One region of the Lysinibacillus sp. NPDC093692 genome, then DNA from elsewhere that is predicted to be linked to it. Evidence: riboswitches for the same ligand, from Rfam matches in the RefSeq annotation. Region 1 holds a riboswitch; the other holds the start of a gene.
What was found. Region 1 has a riboswitch for S-adenosylmethionine ahead of ACQKN4_RS17820 (Na+/H+ antiporter NhaC family protein). Riboswitches for the same ligand answer to the same signal wherever they lie in the genome.
Positions count from the first base shown of each region.

Region 2: linked by a shared signal. The riboswitch ahead of ACQKN4_RS22920 (O-acetylhomoserine aminocarboxypropyltransferase/cysteine synthase family protein) and the one ahead of ACQKN4_RS17820 (Na+/H+ antiporter NhaC family protein) in region 1 are both predicted to bind S-adenosylmethionine.

Region 1 is NZ_JBNNUW010000018.1:46,263-56,229, reverse strand. It holds gene ACQKN4_RS17835 (non-ribosomal peptide synthetase) at 14-2,215, shown strand; gene ACQKN4_RS17830 (restriction endonuclease) at 2,518-3,444, shown strand; gene ACQKN4_RS17825 (DUF3883 domain-containing protein) at 3,540-4,616, opposite strand; SAM riboswitch class I at 4,939-5,046, shown strand; gene ACQKN4_RS17820 (Na+/H+ antiporter NhaC family protein) at 5,152-6,435, shown strand; gene ACQKN4_RS17815 (hypothetical protein) at 6,667-7,113, opposite strand; gene ACQKN4_RS17810 (hypothetical protein) at 7,485-8,930, opposite strand; gene ACQKN4_RS17805 (hypothetical protein) at 8,911-9,807, opposite strand.
Region 2 is NZ_JBNNUW010000032.1:3,449-13,415, reverse strand. It holds gene ACQKN4_RS22940 (response regulator transcription factor) at 1-466, opposite strand, end outside; gene ACQKN4_RS22935 (DNA-binding protein) at 916-1,146, shown strand; gene ACQKN4_RS22930 (homoserine dehydrogenase) at 1,201-2,187, opposite strand; gene ACQKN4_RS22925 (hypothetical protein) at 2,969-3,355, opposite strand; gene ACQKN4_RS22920 (O-acetylhomoserine aminocarboxypropyltransferase/cysteine synthase family protein) at 3,679-4,980, opposite strand; SAM riboswitch class I at 5,098-5,211, opposite strand; gene ACQKN4_RS22915 (glycerol-3-phosphate acyltransferase) at 5,516-6,148, shown strand; gene ACQKN4_RS22910 (DASS family sodium-coupled anion symporter) at 6,328-7,809, shown strand; gene ACQKN4_RS22905 (acetyl-CoA hydrolase/transferase family protein) at 7,985-9,505, opposite strand; gene chrR (class II chromate reductase ChrR) at 9,790-9,967, shown strand, end outside.

The DNA.
Region 1 (9,967 bases):
GGGGATGACATTAATGCAAGTTGCAAAGCAAGATACAAAGGACAAGTATTGGAAAACTATTTTACAAGAGTTTGAATTGAAAACGGTTGTACCTTTAGGCACATTTAATAATAATGGTTTCCAATTGACAAGAGAAAACTTTATTTTAGACGAGGAAACCAAACAGTCAATTTGGAAATTTGCTAGAACTTACAGTGTTAATGTTACTTCTATTTTATATTCAGCATGGGGAATTTTACTACAAAAGTATAATGATATAAATCATGTTATGTTCGGTACAATGACTATTGATAAAAATATTTTACCTTTTTGTGTTAAATCTAATATTAATACAACAGGATTAGAATACGTTAAGCAAATTGAATACGAGACGAAACTAAGACAGCAATATGAAGATCTGGCTTTAGAAGAAGTTGCATCTTATAGTCAAATAAAATTTAAAAATGGACTATTTGGTTCTGCTTTATTGATTGGTGAAAAGGATGAAAACATTCAACGACTCTGTGAAACTTACAAGATTGATATAAGTTTAGAGGTAGATTCTTTATTGGAATGTACTGTCCTTTATAATGTTGAATTATTTAATACTTTTACAATTTCTAAAGTGAACGAACATTTCATTAATATATTAACTGACCTACTATCAAACCCACATAAAACATTTAATGCCATCAATATTCTTTCAGAAACAGAAAAACATCAAGTATTATATGATTTTAATTCCCATCTACTTAATTACGATTCAACTAAAACCATTGATGAATTTTTTGAATATCAAGTTAAAAAAGGGCCAGATAGAATCGCATTGATTTGCCAAGATAGAAAATTAACCTATAAAGAACTAAATGAAAAATCAAATCAATTAGCACATTTATTACGCCAAAAAGGTGTTAAACCAGAAAAATTAGTTGGTTTAATAGTAGAACGATCAGAAGATTTGATAATTTGTATGTTTGCTGTCCTTAAAGCGGGAGGAGCATATCTCCCAGTTGATCCAGCTTACCCGTTAGAACGTATTAATTATATGTTTGGACAAGCAGATATAAATTTACTATTAACTCATAGCCATATAAATATAGAATTATCAATTCCTTGCGAGAAAATATATTTAGACGATTCCCCTTTACATCATTATCCTACTAGTAATTTAGATAAATTACATGATGTAAATAATCTAATGTATACTTTATATACTTCTGGTTCAACCGGCCAACCAAAAGGAGTTGCTGTTGAACATAGAAATGTTGTAGGCTATTATCATAGTTTTAGAAATGAATTCAACATAAACGAAAATGATATTATGCTACAACAATCAACAGTATCATTTGATATTTCTGTAGAAGAAATTTTCCCAATCTTGCTTACAGGCGGAACTTTAGTTATAGCTTGTAGGGATGATGTAGCCTCTACAGAAAAACTTCTAGATATAATGAGAAATAATAAAGTCACAATGATTAGTGGATTTCCACTATTATTGAATGAATTAAATAAATATCCTCTTGTTGAATCATTGCATACAATGATTAGCGGCGGCGATGTGTTAAGAAAAGAATATATCAGTAATTTGATTGACAAAGTAAAAATATATAACACCTACGGCCCTTCTGAAACTACTGTTTGTATTTCATATTATGAAGTAACAAGTGAGAAGGTAGGAAATAATATTCCAACTGGTAAACCTATTGCTAACTATAAAGTCTATATTTTAGATAAAAATCGTCAGCCTGCCCCTATTGGTGTTCCTGGAGAAGTATGTATATCAGGCGTAGGCGTTTCTCGAGAATATTTAAATCGTCCTGATTTGACTAGTGAACGTTATACGCAAAATCCATTCGTAGAAAATGAGAAAATGTATATTTGTGGTGATTTAGCACGATGGTCACCTGATGGGAATATTGAATTTTTGGGTAGAATTGATAATCAAATAAAAATTGGTGGGAGAAGAACTGAGCCTGGTGAAGTTGAAGAAAAACTTTTACAACATCCTTCCATTGAAGAGGCTTGTGTTATTGCAAGAGAAAATAAAAATAAAAATAAATATCTAACGGCTTATATAGTGATGAATGAGCAAAATTCTGCCGTAGAATTAAAAGAATACTTGCTGCAATTTTTGCCTGATTTTATGGTACCGTCTTATTATGTTGAATTAAATAAATTACCTTTAACGTTAAATGGTAAAGTCGATAAAAATAATTTAGCAGTTATTTTAGACTAAGTATACAGAATTTCAGGAATGTTAAAATCTTTATTGTAGTATAAAACCTATATTAAAGATTATGCCAAATTAATAGAGCGTGGGATTAACGAAATTTAATCTCTACCTTTTAAAGTTTAAAAAGCTGAATACAAAAAGCTCAATAGTATTGGTCGTTCTTACCATATCTATTGAGTTTTTTTATCTTATAATTCTCAGGTTTTATAACTTATATATCTTCCTTATAATCTAACATTATGTCCCATATCTTATACAATTATCGTAAAATAAAAGTATAGGTTTTTTAACATTAATACAAAGGGATGACTCACTTGCAAATACCTACTTATGAACAGTTTATGTTTCCGTTTTTAGACTATCTCAAAGATGAAAATGAGCATACATTAAAAGAATTATATGAATTCCTACCTCAATATTTCAATTTATCAGAAGAACAAGTAGAAGAACTTCTCCCTAGTGGAAATCAAACAGTTGTCGTCAATCGAATAGGTTGGGCACGTACATACCTTAAAAATGCTGGTCTCATTAGTAGTCCAAAACGCGCTGTATTTAAAATTACACCTGAAGGCTTAAGACTTCTTCTAGATTCGTCTGTTAAAGAAATCAATCAGAAAGTATTAGAACGTTACCCTCAATTTTTAGAATTTAAAAACCGGACAAAACCTTCCACAGATTCTTATATAAAAACAGTTATTTCTGAGGATTCCAGAACCCCCTTAGAAATTATGAATGAAAACTATCAAATCTTAAAGCAGTCATTGCAAACTGAACTATTAGAAAAAATTATGGAATGCTCCCCTCAATTCTTTGAGCAATTAATTGTTAACTTAATCGTAGCAATGGGTTACGGGGGATCGATTTCAGATGCCGGGAAAGCAGTAGGGAAATCGGGTGATGGAGGAATCGATGGCATTGTGAAAGAAGACATCCTCGGATTAGATAAAATCTACTTACAGGGAAAACGTTGGACAAATCCAGTTTCAAGACCTGATATCCAAGCATTTGTTGGAAGCTTGGTAGGCTTTAAAGCTAACAAAGGCATTTTTATCACTACCTCTCGTTTTACGAAAGAAGCAATTGCATATTCCGAGAGTATCGAGAAATCATTAATTTTAATTGATGGGATGAAACTTACTGAGTTAATGTTTTTATACAATGTAGGTGTATCGAATGTACAAACCTTTACAATAAAACGTATGGATTTAGACTTTTTTGAGGAAGGTTTATAAACCGAAAGAAAAATGCAGCAAACTTATTTGAAGTTTGCTGCATTTTTTATGTATGTCGAGTCTTTCTTATGTAGTGAATTTTCAAACCCTATTTTTTATCTATATTTATTACTCTCCACTCGTGTGCCATATACATCAATAGTTGATGGAATATATGCATACTTACGTGTCAGCAAATCACTTACTGAGTGATAACTACTAAAGTCATTATCTATTTCCATTTTCATTTCACTTTTCTTACCTACACCATATACACGTACTAGCCACATTTCATCCTTATACTGAATAAATTTTTCCAATTCAGGATAAGAAATTGAATAGACTGCGCTTGTACTTGTTGATGTTGTACCCTTCACTTCAATTTTTATTGGTCTTGGAGGAGACTGTGGCTGTAAATAATCGAACGCTGTAATATCGTATCCTAATCCGTCACCTTGTGTTTGCGCAACATGCTCTACCTGCTCTCCGTATTGTTCTCCGAATACTTCTATTACTTTCTTTTTTACATATTCAAATACTTTTTGTTCTGCAATATCACCAATTTTTTTACGCTTTTTCAAGTCTTTTTGTAGCTGTTCTTGGCTTACTACTCGACCACGTTTCTTTGTACTACCCGCTACCCTATTACTAACTCTAGACTCTCCCTGCTCGTAACTAGAAGTCGCAAACGTTTCCTCGTTAATTTCACCATCTTCTATTAGTTCTGCTTCTGCTCCAGCCTCTGAGCTATCTTCGTTCAGAAAGCTGTCAAACAAGCTAGCCCAAGCTTCAGGACATGGAAATAAGTAAGCCTGATTTCCATGTCCATTTTCTTGAAAGGCAGAATATTTTTGCGGACGATCAGATTCCATATCTCCCCAAACAGCTCTAATTATAATTGGATGTTCTAAAATTGTGAAATCTACATCCACTTTATACCCATCGTCTGACCATAGATTTTTCTCTTGTAGCTCATGTGGTTGTTCTGCAATATAACAATCTGACGTCGCTATACCTACCGCACGAATCGCTTGACCATAACAGCTGTAAATTTTATTACCAGCCTTAATTGTAGCCATTCGTTCATACGCATGATTGCTATTTCCATTTTTATTTTTTTGCGGGGACCACATATATCCTCCGATAATTTCTTCCTCGTGTGTAGCATTTTGCATTACAATAAAATTACTCATAAATTCACCCTTAGCTTTAGGAAACGTTCCATTTCATTTTTAATATTATTTAAATATTGTATTTTTACTATAGTTTACGATTACTATATTGTCAAAAAAATCCATTACCAGATGAATAATATTAAATCTTTTTCAGTTTCAAGAGATTAAAGGCACTAAATTTCGCGAGAATTTAAAGCTTCTCTTAGTAGCCTTAAAGCAGACCTTTTTGAGAAAAAGTACTTTTATGTCGTTTTGAAATTCAATTTGATTAAAAATAAGTTGCAAATATAGATGTTTTATTATAATATTTCATTATTGTGCAAAAAATAATATGTTTTTCTTCTTATCAAGAGAGATGGAGGGACTGGCCCTATGAAATCTCGGCAGCGGAACTTTGTGATTAAGTTACTGTGCCAAATCCAGCAAGCAAAGGCTTGATAGATAAGAGGAGTGTTTTATAAATATAAGACCTCTTCTTGTTTTTCAAGAAGAGGTCTTTTTTTAGAGAAAAATGGACAAAGACGATCCATTTTTAATTTTTGGAGGTAGAACAATGAAGAAAGAAAATCCATGGGCGCTAATCCCATTTGTTGTTTTTTTGATTTTATTTATTGGTTCAGGGGTTATTACAGGTGATTTTTACGCCTTCCCAGTCATTGTAGCCATTGCCATTGCGGGCGCTGTGGCTCTGGCGATGAATCGAAAAGAATCATTTTCACATAAAGTTGATATTTTTTGTAAAGGCGCAGGAAATTTAAATGTCATGCTGATGGTTGTTATTTTTCTATTAGCTGGCGCCTTTTCAGAAGTAGCAAAAGGTATGGGAGCAGTGGACTCCACTGTTAACTTTGCTTTGTCGGTCATTCCGCAAAATCTCCTTGTCGTAGGCTTATTCATCATCGCCTGCTTTATCTCCCTATCAATGGGTACTTCAGTAGGAACGATTGTTGCACTGGCGCCAATTGGAGTTGGGATCAGTGAGCATACCGACTTTTCAATGGCTTTAGTAATGGCAGCTATTGTTGGAGGATCGATGTTTGGCGATAATTTATCCTTTATTTCAGATACAACCATTACTGCCGTTCGTTCACAAGGCGCACAAATGAAAGATAAATTTAAGGTGAATTTTTGGATTGTGTTGCCAGCAGCTATTGTAACGAGCATTATTTTAGGAATTATCACAATGGGTGGAACTGCGACACAAGTAGAGCATTTAAGCTATAGTTGGATAAAAATTGTTCCTTATGTATTAGTTATTATTTTTGCGCTAATTGGCATGAATGTTTTCCTTGTTCTTGCATTTGGGATTGTTCTGGCCGGGGCTGTCGGCTTAGCGGATGGCAGCTATCAGTTAATGGACCTTTTTCAAAAGATCGGCGAAGGAATGTCAGGCATGTATGAAATGGCATTTCTTGCGATCTTAATAGCTGGAATGGTGGAAATTATTAAGCTTAACGGAGGGATTGACTTCCTACTTCACCTTGCCACACGAAGAATTAAATCGAAAAAGGGTGCTGAATTCGGGATTGCCGGTCTTGTGGGGCTAACTAATTTATCTACAGCCAATAATACAATTGCTATTTTAATTGCTGGTCCGCTTGCAAAAAATATTGCTGACCAGTATGGGATTGAGCCGAGAAAGTCCGCAAGTATATTAGATATTTTCTCCTGTACAACCCAAGGTCTTCTGCCATACGGAGCCCAGTTCCTGGCAGCCGCAAGCGTTGCTGGAATATCGCCAGTGAGCATGTTGCAATACTCTTTCTATCCGATTTTGATAGGGATTTGCGGGATTATCGCTATCCTTATTGGATATCCGAAACCAAGGAAAGCCTGAACTTTATCACTTTAATGTGATGGGTGTTGCTTTAAAAACTATTGATTTTCATTGAATAATCCAATCGTTTTGAAAAAAGATTCATCAAAACGATTGGATTTTTTACTTCGATCCATTCTTTATTTGTAGTTCTTTCCTCTTTACTAATTCCGTTATTTGTTATAAGAAATTTCACTTTTATATAACTCTCGTTAAGATCATTAAAAACGGAATTAAGATCTATTTGTTCATTTAACAGTTTTCTAAATTATCAAATGATTCCAAATGACTTCTATTAACTTGTAAACCAGCTCTCCTATCATTGTTACTCTGTAAATTAGCTAAATTAATATTGAATTGGATGATTTCTAACAATTTATCTAAAAAAGCAATAATTATAGTCAAATCATCTTGCATTGCTACAATCCCTAAACTTTGGTGATGGATTTTGGTATTGACTAATTGTTTTTTTATCAATTCTAATTTAGCTATTTGTGTACTTGCTTGCTCAAAATTAGAATAGTCATCGAGATACTCCCTTGCATGACAAATTCCTAATCTCGTTAAAGATCGCATATAAATTTGTAAGAATCTCAAAAATTCTGAATGATTTTCAAAATTACACACTACTTCTAGTTTATTTAAATAACTAATTACTTTTAAATACTCTTTTTTTGTATTTAACCTATTATAATTCATGCTTTTTTTTGTATAAAAAACCGTTGCAAAAACAACGTCTCTTTATTTTGGCATAATCGTTTTCCATTAATTTAGTTGTTTTTTATAAAGTATATAGATGTAGTGAAATCGAATAGATCTATATTTAAAAGAAAGCTAATGCAACAAAGAGGATTTTTCAAAAAAACGTGTTAGACATGAAAGACAATCTTTGTACTAATTTATTTTATTATAGACATTAAGAAAGCCTAAGGGTATAACAAGAAAAGAGGATTTGATAATCAAATCCTCCAAGTTGCAATTCCCTCATCTATTCTTGCCATTTCTATTACAGAGAAGGTTTTTTTATAATTACTTGCTTTTTTTATATTTCCTTAATCAGATCACTACTTTTATTTTGTTATCTTAATCATCTTCTCTACTATTTGGACAATTTCATTCTTTTCTTCTTCGTAAATAATTCCATCCCTACATTTATTAGCCTGACTAACTAATTCATTTATATAGCTATTAACAGACATATTTGCTTCCCTTATGATTTTTCTCACCTCAGTAGAAAACGATTTGTAGGCTACCCCTTCCGTTAGATATTTGTACTTTGATTTAACTAATTGTAAAATTAAAAAATCTATGATACCTCTGCCTAAATAACGGTTATCAAGCAAATCAATGAATTGTTTTTCCGAGAGCTGGAAGGAACTATTGATAAGGAATAATCTAAAATTACGTTCGTAATGAAAATGCTCTGTTTCATATGAAATTTTCTGGCAATAATAAAACAAATGTTGAGAAAAAAATTGTTCTTTTAATAACTCAGGAGTTTGCATAATATCCTTTAATAAATCTAGTTCCCAATTTGAATGAGGTTTAAAATTCACTATGTCAAAATCAAAATCATAGAAATATAATGAGCAAAAATGATGTTCAGTAAAAATATATTTTAATTTAAGAAATTTAGCATAAGACATATGTTGCTCTGATAGACATCTTTTAAGAATCTCTTCATTAAGTTGTGAAATAGTGATATTTTTAATTATCCATTTAATCAAGTCACTATCGATTCTATGTTTTTTAATTTTATTACAAACAAATTCTAGTATATGTTCATCACGAACTGATTCATCCATCATATTTCTATTTATTATATATTTAAAAAACAGAATTTCTTTTTCCCATTTTCGCGAAGGTCCTGTGTATAGAATGTTATAGAAAATGAAGGATGCTCTATACTTAAAATCTAGCTTACTTGTTAAAAAAATAGCATAATCTTTATTTTGTTCTGTAAATTCCATATTAATTAAATAACCATAAATAATTTCACTTTCCTGTTCATTCATTATACTTTTTCCAAATGTTCCAAAGAATCCGGAATAATGATTGTATTTTAGAATGCTTAAATAATCCCCATAATAATCCAACATTTTATAAAAATATTGATAGTAACTATTAACCATCATGTCATAAGAGTCTGTATGTTCTGAAGCATTTACTTTGTTATCTAAGACAAATTTGAAACCTTGTTTTTGGATAATTTGACTATGAATTTCCTCAATATCTTTGTAGGAGGATATACGCTTTTCGATGATAGATGGCAACTTAAAATAAGGACAGTCTTCATTATAAGATAAATTTTTTTTTCTAGAGTAGACACTAATTAGTTCATCGAGAACATCTCCATTCAGTAAATCATCATGTTTATTCGAACTTCTTAAACTGCTATAAATAGCATTATCATGCCATCTATATATAGCTAATAACTCACGTAAACTTAATTGAATATTACACTCTTCTATTTTTACATAAAGGCTATTAAATAATCTATCTAAATAAATATTCATCCTGTTTGAAAAGTTTAAATAGACCTCCTTGTTGATTTTTAGGAAAAGATTCTGAGCTGAATATCTCTCCTAAAATATACATCAACATTTTACCTTGTTCTTTTTGATCTAATGGTTTTAACTCATCAAACAGTTTATTTAAAAAATAATCACGATTATTCTTGTAAGAATAATCGAAATAATACTTATATTCTTCAGCTACAGCCGATTCTATTTTCCATTCTAACCTCGAGTCTCTTCTCTCCAGAGTATTATATAACGTTTTCATGCTGCTTAGGCTTTGTAAAAATAAATATGCATACAGAATATAAATGAACGATACACTCACTTCCCAAAAGGCTTGAGGAATTGTATTGCTAAGGGGAATGTTAAAGTTTTTAATTCTTAAAATAGTAGTCTTACTTATAGTTGGGTAAATAACAGCATATAGCAAAAGTATCTTAAAAAATGTGGATTTAAATATTTCGAAACCTAGACGTTTAAGAATGAAATCCTTAGTTATACTTCGCCCCCAGTACTTATCATTTTTATTTTGAAGGGCATAACCAATTGTAAACTGCAGAAAAGTATATAAAATACCGTATAAAGTTAGAATGCTAATAACCAACGCAATATAATTATCCTCTTTCCCAAGCTGTATAATACCATATTTTTGTTGAAAAGCTGTGAGCGAAGATAGTAAAACTATAGGTAGTACTACATATGTAATCGTTCGTGAAATATTCCTCTCAGTTAAATACTTCCAAAAGTTAGTGTACATAAGTTTGTTTCTCAGGCTTGTATAGACCTGCATAATAAAGATCTGAATAAAAAATAAGGAAAGAGCTACTGCGAAAGAAATCTGAATATTCTCCTTGATAAGCTTTGTTAAATCCATATAATACTCCTCTCTTTTTTAAACGATATTCCTTTATTTTATAAATCTTTGATTCAAAATAACTCTACAAAACGAAATGTGGGATTATACACCCAACGTATATATCTTAAACAAGATTTATTATTTGAAAATTACAGAGGGAAAGGTTTCCTAAACCCTT
Region 2 (9,967 bases), on a different contig from region 1:
GAACAGGTTCGCCTTCTAAGTTGACTTCCTTTGCATCTTCATCTAATACAAGACCGTCGATTTCCACCTTTGCTGCACCTTCATTGTACGTCCCAAGTTGTACATAACGTCGCAGCTGAGATTTCACACGAGCCAATAGCTCTAACGGATGAAAAGGCTTTGTAACGTAATCATCTGCGCCTACAGATAGACCATGAATTTTGTCGCCATCCTCTGCCTTTGCACTAAGCATAATAATTGGAATATTGCGCTCTTCCCTAATTTTAAACGTCGCTGTAATTCCATCCATATTCGGCATCATAATATCTAAAATAATTAAATGTACTTCATTGTTTTCTAATTTTTCAATTGCCTCTAAGCCGTCAGCAGCTTTAATGACATTGTAGCCTTCATTTTTTAAATAGATTTCAATACCATCACGAATATCTTGATCATCGTCTGTAACAAGAACTGTTAGTTTCGTCATGATATACACCTCGCTCTCAATAAATAGTGTACCTTTTAAATCTTAAAAACCAGTTATTATAAAAATGAAGAAATTCTTAAGATTTTAATGAATCTCATCACCAAAACGTGTGGTTGATTTCCGTTCCGACTGGGCGCTTTCCCGGGGGGCGTCCAGTCGGAACGGAAATCAAACTTATATACAGGATATTAGCAAGTCAATAACATAGTATCCCTTCTAAACAAAAAAAGACAAAGGTGCTATCAATCGTTCAAATGGTTGTACCTGTTAGACGAATTAATTAGAAAAAAAGACATTGTTAATAATAGCCCCACAGCCCATTAACATTAATAATACAGATTTATCAAAAAGTAAACAATTACCATTTTCCTTTTTCTTTCATTTATTAACCTACAGTAGGCTTTCTTTTAACGGGAGGTTATAATATAAACAACAAAAGGAGCGAAATTATGTATAAAACAATTGAAGAAACAGCCATCGACCTTGGTATGCCAGAGGATCAAATACTTCGCTTAGTTTACGAGGGCCGTATTCGTTCAGTATACGATGGGGACCAAATACTGATTAATAGCGGGCAGTTTAGTACTTATTTTGATCAGCTAGATCGTATTAAAGAGGAAATTGAAATTTGGCGGAATACTCCTATTCCAGAGGATATTGATGTTAAAGATGAGGATTAAAAAAATGCCTATCATTCAAACAAATTGAGCATTGTTGAATGATAGGCATATCTATTATATTGTTACGACAAACCCGGCTCTTTTACCGATAATTTCGGCATAATCTTCTACCATTACACTGGCTGTTGGATACATACCTGCCCCAGGTCCAACTAGCGTTAAAGTACCAATATAATTTGTATCCAATGCCACTGCATTATTGACGTCATCAACAGGATAAAGCGGATGTTCTTTATCTACTAATTGTGGACCAACCTTTGCGATCACTTTCCCATCGGCTAGCTTCTCAACCTCAGCAACGTGGCGGTAACGCAAGCCTTTTTCGCACGCTTCTTTTACTTGCTCTGCCGATATACTATCGATGCCAACTACCTCGACGTCAGCCCAATCTGGTTGTTCACCAAATGCTAAAGCACTTAAAATCATTAATTTTTTAAAGGCATCCTGCCCGGAAATATCATTATATGGATCTGCCTCTGCATAACCTAAATTTTGCGCCTCTTTTAAAGCAGTTTCGAACGACCAGCCTTGTGAACGCATTTTCGTTAAAATATAGTTGGATGTCCCATTTAAAACACCTTGAATACGACTAACATCATTGACAAGCAAAATGTTTTTCATCGTTTTAATGACTGGTACACCACCAGCGGTTGTTGCCTCAAAGCCCACAAACACACCATTTGCTTTTGCAAGGTCCTGTAGCTCTAAGCCTCGCTTTGCAAACATTACTTTGTTAGCTGTGATAACATGACATTTATGTTCAACAGCGCGCTTTAAGTAAGTAAATGCTGGCTCCTCATTCACGATCGCCTCAAAAACAACTTGCATACCTGGTTCAGCTAAAACTTCATCCATACTAGTTGTCATTAAATGTGCTGTCCCTGGTACGCGTTCACGGCTGGCGTCTGTAACTAAAATTTTTGCTACTTCTAGCTCAATGCCTAATTTATTTTTAAGCTCTTCACGCTTTTCGTTTAATATATGGTAAATTCCTTGACCTACCGTTCCAAATCCTAATATAGCTGCCTTTATAGTTGCCATTTCTGTTATTCCCTCCAACTTACATTCCGCAGTTTCATTATATTTATTTCGTCTCAGCTTAATTCGTACAGATTTTGAATTGTTCGCTGACTTTACAAAGCAGGTCAGTTTGCCGTGTTTAACACTTCGTCTTCAGACAGATATTTAGTCATGGTGTTTCACTCTCACTACAAAAAATATTCTGAATGAAAATACAGTCTGTGAAACACACAAATTCAAATAATTCAAAATTTAACTTATTGAAGATTGTATCGTAAATACATACATTGCACAAGAAAAATCTTTCTAGGATGGACATTTGTTTCCCCTAGAAGTGCAAAGGAAATCGTTTTCATTCCTTTTATTATATGATTTTTCACTTGATCTATAAAATAATTGAACAAATATTGACGATTCATATAAAAATAAGGATCATCACAATAGTGTGGGGTTGATTTTCGTTGCGGCTGGGCGCTTTCCTGGGGGCGTCCGATGAGCCGCTTCACTCGCATTGCTCGCTCCAGGGTCTCATCTGTGACGCTGATCCCCAAGGAGTCGCCCAACCTCCACTCCAATCAACTTATATTTGTTTAATTTTAACAAATATCACCCATAGCTTTTGGCGATGAGCCAAAAATAAATGCCTTTCTTCTATTATATTTATGTAAATACATTCCTAAAAATTGTTCTTTTGAAATATATTAATAAAAATTTTTTCAATTATGTTACTATATCTTCCAACATCTAATTAAAAAGCTCATTCCCTGTAGCAGCAGAGAATGAGCATAATTATATGAGGGATTTAACTAGCTTTGGCTAGTAATTTATAACGATATTGTGTTAGCACTTGTTGCACCAGTCTTATTTCCTCTAGCTTAAAATTTGGTATTGCATACGTACGTTCAACTAATTGGAACGTGCCGTATTTTAAGTAATACTCTGTCGCAGGTAGAGGAATATGACTTGCTCCGTAGCCTTCATAAGTCTCAAAAACTTCTTTTACTGTATAGCCTTCTTCTTTGACATAAACAAACTCCTTAAAAGCTGAATGTCCAAAGTTCTCTTGCCATTTACTCTCAACTGATGCAAGTATGTTTTGAATGGACATGTTGTTCACAAAAACATGACCTTCATTTAACTCATAAATAAGATAAGATGCAATGTTTTGCGCACTATACACATTTCCCATTTAAAACACTCCTTTATCATCAGTATTGGTAGATAAGAGTAGTTACTGACTTAGCAACTACTCCGCTTCATATATTTCAAAAGTGGGGGAGCACTTATGAAAACTAAATGTCGAACGATTTTCTTATTTCCTAGTATAAAACAAGGATTTAAACAAGTCAACAATACTTATTGAATTACTAGGTATTATTTTTAAAGAATTTCAGTTACCTTTACCGAATGAGGCAAGTGGATGATGCAGCAACGTTTTACGTATTACCAAATGAGGCCTATCGAATGGGAAAACACGTAAACGCTACAACATTAGCCAATTTCTTTTATTTATTAGGCTTCTACTTGTTGTTGTGAAACTGTTACTTGTTCAATAGCTTGTTCTAAATCTGCAATAATGTCCTCTACTGCCTCTAAACCGATGGATAAGCGAATGAGCGACTCGGTTACGCCAGTTTGGATTAGCTCCTCAGCTGATAGTTGCTGATGTGTAGTAGATGCTGGATGGATAATTAATGACTTCGCATCCCCTACATTTGCTACGTGCGAGAATAATTTCACACTATCGATTAATTTACGCCCTGCTTCACGCCCACCTTTAATACCAAATGTAAGCACTGATCCGAAGCCATTTCTCAAATACTTTTTAGCTAACTCATGGGTAGGGAAATCTTCTAAGCCATTGTAATTTACATATTCCACAGATGGGTGGTTTCGTAAATATTCAGCTACCGCTAATGCATTTTCATTGTGTTTAGGAATACGCAAATGAAGCGTTTCTAAACCTTGTAATAAATTAAATGCTGCATCTGCACTTAATGTTGGTCCAAAGTCGCGTAGTAATTGCACTCGCAGTTTTGTGGCAAATGCAGCCGCTGCTGTGTCAATACCATAACGCAAACCGTGATAAGAAGCATCTGGCTCTGTAAAGCCTGGGAAGCGTCCACGAGTCCAATCAAACTTCCCTGCATCTACTACAACGCCACCTAAAGTTGTACCATGGCCGCCAATCCATTTTGTTGCGGAATGAACAACGATATCTGCACCGAAATCAATTGGTGTAGAGCCATATGGTGAAGCAAATGTGCTATCAATAATTAATGGTAAGCCGTTTTCATGTGCTACATTCGCTACTGATTCGATGTCTAGCACTTTTAAACTTGGGTTACCGTAAATTTCAGCGAACACTGCTTTTGTTTTATCTGTAATAGCTGCTCGGAAATTTTCTGGATTTGTTTCGTCTACAAAAATTGTTTTAATACCGTAGTTTGGTAGTGTGTTGGCGAATAAATTATAAGTACCTCCGTACAAAGAGCTACCTGCAACAATTTCATCACCTGCCCCTGCTAGATTTAAAATTGAAAATGCAATAGCTGCTGCACCAGATGAAAGTGCTACCGCTGCTGTACCGCCTTCTAATAAAGCGACGCGTTTTTCAAAAACATCTACAGTTGGGTTTGTAATTCGTGTGTAAATATTGCCAGCTTCCTCTAAGGCAAAAAGACGTTGCGCATGAGCAGTGTCTTTAAAAACGAATGCCGTTGAGCGATATACGGGTACTGTACGAGATCCTGTTACCGGGTCCGGCTCTTGGCCACCGTGTAACAGCAATGTTTCTGGTTTAAAATTTGTCATTGTATACCTCCATATGGTTATTTTTTTACGATGGCACCGGAGATGAGGAGGATTTTTTAAGTAGAAAACAAAAACCCTCTTCAGCTAAGAAGAGGGTTGCGGTTGCAAGTTTTCCTCCCCTTATCTGTCAGATCCAAGTAAGAATCTGTAGGAATTAGCACCTTAGCAAGCTCGTCACTTACTGGTTGCCGGGCATCATAGGGCCTATCCCTCCGCCGCTCTTGATAAGAGTATGTGATTCAATTTCCATCGTTGTTACAAAGTATAAACATAGACATTTTCTCTGTCAACACTAAAATTTTATTTTTTCCGAAACTTCTGTCTGCTTTTTTACGTATTACGAACGCATACATTATTTTAGTGTTACATAATTCATCACTAAAAGTTTCGGGATGAAATTTGTTAAAATATACGCCCTTTTTATTAGTTGATTGGAGTGGAGGCGAAGCCAGCGTCAGCAACAAAGCGCCCAGCCGGAACGGAAATCAATCACACGTTTTGGTGATGAGCTTATTATATAGAAAGGAGGACTTTTATGTTAAAAGCCGTTATCATTTTTCTTCTTGTCGGTTATTTGATTGGCTGTATTCATGGCTCTAAAGTTGCTCAGTTTTTATCTGGGGTAGATTTAAAAAAGACTGGTTTTGGCAATGCAGGTGCCTCTAATGCCACGCTTTCCCTTGGATGGAAATACGGCATATTAGTCGGACTTATCGATATCGGTAAAGGTGTTGTAGCTATAATCGGTGCACATGTCTATCTTGCTGATATAACACAATTAACTGAAGTACAAGTTTGGCTCTTTATTTATATCGTAGCAGCCGGTGTCATTCTAGGTCATAATTTCCCATTTTATATGGGCTTCAATGGCGGCAAAGGAACTGCTTCAATTATCGGGATATTACTTGCGATTGATTGGAAAGTTGGCTTATTTGCACTCATTTTATTTGTTATTTTTTCTTTCGTGACGAGCTTTTTAATTGTCGGTGTACTTGAATTTTATCTCGTTTTTTGCACAGCCACATATTTATGGATTCCTGGGGTCGGCCCAACGTGTATAGCCTTATTTCTTTTTGGTATAGCCATCATTTTGCATATCGAAAATATTAAACGATTGATGCTAGGAACTGAGCCTAAAGTTACCTCAGCATTCAAGAAGAAAAACTAATATCTTTGGATATTTTTGTCTTTTCTATGACCGCGTATTTTCTCGTAACTGCCCATTATCGCTATTACTAGAAAGCATTTGAACACACTAGCTTTTTTACAATAAATAGACAATTTACTTTCTTAATAAAGCATTTTACTAGTCGATGTTATAGAAAATGCTAGAAAGGATGAGAAAGTATGTCTACTTCTGAACAAGCAAAACCGAAACGTAATTTAAAGCCACTCTGGATTGCATTAGCGTTCGCATCCCTCATCATCATAACTTTTTTACCGAACAACGGCGATTTACCTGTAGCTGGACAACGGGCTTTGGCTATTTTAGCTTTCGCGGTCATCCTATGGGTTACAGAAGCAGTATCCTATCCCGTTAGCTCTGCCATGATTATTGCTCTCGTTACAATTTTACTAGGATTAGCTCCATCAATGGAAGATCCCACGAGAGAGCTAGGAACATCAGATGCATTAAAATTAGCATTAAGCGGATTTAGTAATTCAGCAGTTGCACTAGTAGCCGCAGCTCTTTTCCTAGCGGCAGCCATGCAAATTACCAATTTACATAAACGTCTTGCGCTATGGATTCTTTCACTAGTAGGGACAAAAACGAAAGCCATTGTCTTCGGTGCTATTTTAGTATCTATTGCACTCGCATTCTTCGTCCCTTCTGCTACTGCACGTGCAGGCGCAGTTGTACCAATACTACTCGGAATGGTAGCAGCATTTGGTTTACCACGTGATAGTCGACTTGCTGCTTTACTTGTCATTACCTCTGTGCAAGCTGTCTCCATTTGGAATATCGGTATTAAAACAGCAGCAGCACAAAATATGGTTGCTTTAAATTTCATTAAAGAACAATTTGGTGTGGATATTTCTTGGGGTGCTTGGTTGCTTTACGCAGCCCCCTTCTCCATCATCATGTCAGTAGCTCTATTTTTCATTATGATTACACTAATTAAGCCTGAAACAAGTAATATCGAAGGTGGCCGAGAAGTAATCAAAAAACAACTTGCAGAACTTGGCCCACTAAAAGCTCCCGAAATTCGATTAATCATAACATCTGCCGTTTTACTATTTTTCTGGGCTACTGAGGGCAAACTCCACCCATTCGATACGACAACGGTCACAATCGTTGCAATCGCCATTTTATTAATGCCCAAAATCGGTGTCTATACGTGGAAGCAAGTTGAACCGCATATTCCTTGGGGTACAATTATCGTCTTTGCAGTAGGAATTATGTTAGGAACAGTCTTGCTTAATACTAAAGGTGCATCTTGGTTATCTGATAAAGTATTCGGTTCACTCGGTTTAGATTCTATGCCAATTCTTGCAACCATTGCCCTTGTCACTTTATTCAATATTCTTATTCACTTAGGCTTTGCGAGCGCAACAAGCTTAGCATCTGCGCTTATACCAGTATTTATCGTTTTAGCCTCAACATTAACAGCTAATGTCGATCAGGTTGGTTTCGTTATCGTGCAACAATTCGTTATTAGCTTCGGCTTCCTCTTACCTATTAGTGCACCGCAAAATATGCTTGCCTATGGTACAGGAGCCTTTACAACAAAGGATTTCTTAAAGTCTGGTATTCCATTAACGATCATTGGATACATCCTAGTTCTTCTATTCTCCGCAACATATTGGAAATGGATTGGATTATTGTAAAAAGAAGCTTTGGAACTTTGTTTTTCTTCGGGCGCAGAGCATTTCGGGGATTACCCGATCACTTCGTAGGCCTCCCCGTCTATTCCACAGATACCTGAGCTTTTTGGATTATGTTATTAACAATGAAAAGCCTTGAAGGAACAAATAAACTATCCTTCAAGGCTTTTTTAATTTATTATTTCGATAAAGCTGGGTTCTTCATCGTGCCATTTTTTGCGTAATTCACATGCCATGAGAGCGCTTTTTCTAAAATATGTGGCGTATGATGTCCACCAGTTGCTTCATTGGCATCATTAAAATACTTCCATAGCTGCTCACGATATTCCGGGTGTGCACAGTTATCGATAATGAGTCCAACCCTCTCTTTTGGAGCAAGCCCACGTAAGTCTGCTACTCCCTGCTCTGTTACGATGACGTCTACATCATGCTCTGTATGGTCTACATGTGACACCATTGGAACGATACTAGAAATATTTCCGCCTTTTGCATAAGATTTTGTGACAAAAATACCTAATCGTGCATTACGCGCAAAGTCTCCAGAACCGCCGATTCCATTCATCATTTTTGTGCCAGAAACATGTGTAGAATTCACATTCCCGTAAATATCTACTTCTAATGCCGTATTAACAGAAATCAACCCGAGTCGGCGAATAATTTCTGGTTGGTTAGAAATCTCTTGCGGACGTAATACTAGTTTATCTGTATATTTTTCAAAATTACCATAAACTCTATGTCCAACTTCCTCGGAAAGCGTAATTGAAGTAGCAGATGCGAAGTTTACCTTTCCGGCATCAATTAATTCGAATACCGCATCTTGCAATACTTCTGAATATACTTCTAAGTTCTCAAACTCAGAATCTTTAAAACCTAATAAAACGGCATTTGCTACTGAGCCCACACCCGATTGAATGGGCCTTAAGCTTGTTGTTAAACGACCTACTTTAATTTCTTCACGTAGGAAATTTAATAAATGATTAGCCATAATATCTGTTTCTTCATCCGCAGGAACAATCGTGGACGGCGCATCTAAAATATCTGAAATTACAATGCCTTTTACTTTATTTAAATCTAGTGGTATACCAATTGTGCCAAGCCGATCGGATACATTTTGCAATGGTATTGGATCACGTTGCCCTTGTAATCCTGGTACAAAAATATCATGGACACCTTCTAATTCATCAAGCTGAGCTACGTTCAACTCAATAATTATTTGGTCTGCCTCTTGCACAAAAATCGGAGAGTTACCAACTGAAGTTGTAGGAATTAGTAAGCCGTCTTCTGTAATAGCAGCTGCTTCAATAATCGCAAAGTCAATGGGACCGATAATACCTTGACGTACTAGCTCCGCATTATGTGATAGATGCGCATCAACGAATGTGATGTCACCACTGTTGATTTTGTTACGAATGCCGGCATCTGCTTGGAAAGGCCCACGTTTACGAATAACGCCAGCTTCTGCTAAGTATTGGTCGACTTCTGGGCCTAGTGATGCACCTGTATATACATCTACCTTGAAGTTCTCCTTTTTAGCTTTTTCCACAAGCGCAAGTGGTACCACTTTTACGTCACCCGCACGAGTAAATCCACTCATCCCAAGTACCATACCATCCTTAATCCAAGACGCTGCTTCATCTGCTGTTACTACCTTGCTCCGTAGCTGTTCATTTCGAAGCTTTTTCACCAACTTTTCTTCCATCCTTATTCCTCCATCCCACTTTATTATACTCAACTAGATTACCCTGTTTATTCCTATCGGCGCCTTTATCCATTTATTAGAAATCCAACCAAATAAACCTCCCGCATATAAGTTTAAACTATTCGGAATTTTTAATCTATAAGTAACAAAATATTTTACTTTACGAGAAATTTTATGCATTCTTAAATTATTTAAAAATAATTTGAGTACCAAAAAAATTCGATTTTGATGATGAAGCGTGATATGCTCTTGATATATAGAAAGAGGAAAAGGAGATTTAATAAATGGTTAAAGAATTATTACGCAACCACTCTTCGGTTCGTATTTATGATGGAAATCCGATTTCAAAGGAAATTATTGAAGAATTAATTGCTACTGCACAAATGGCTGCTACATCACATTTTGTGCAAGCCTATAGTGTTATTTGGGTAACAGATGAAGAGAAAAAAGAAAAACTAGGGT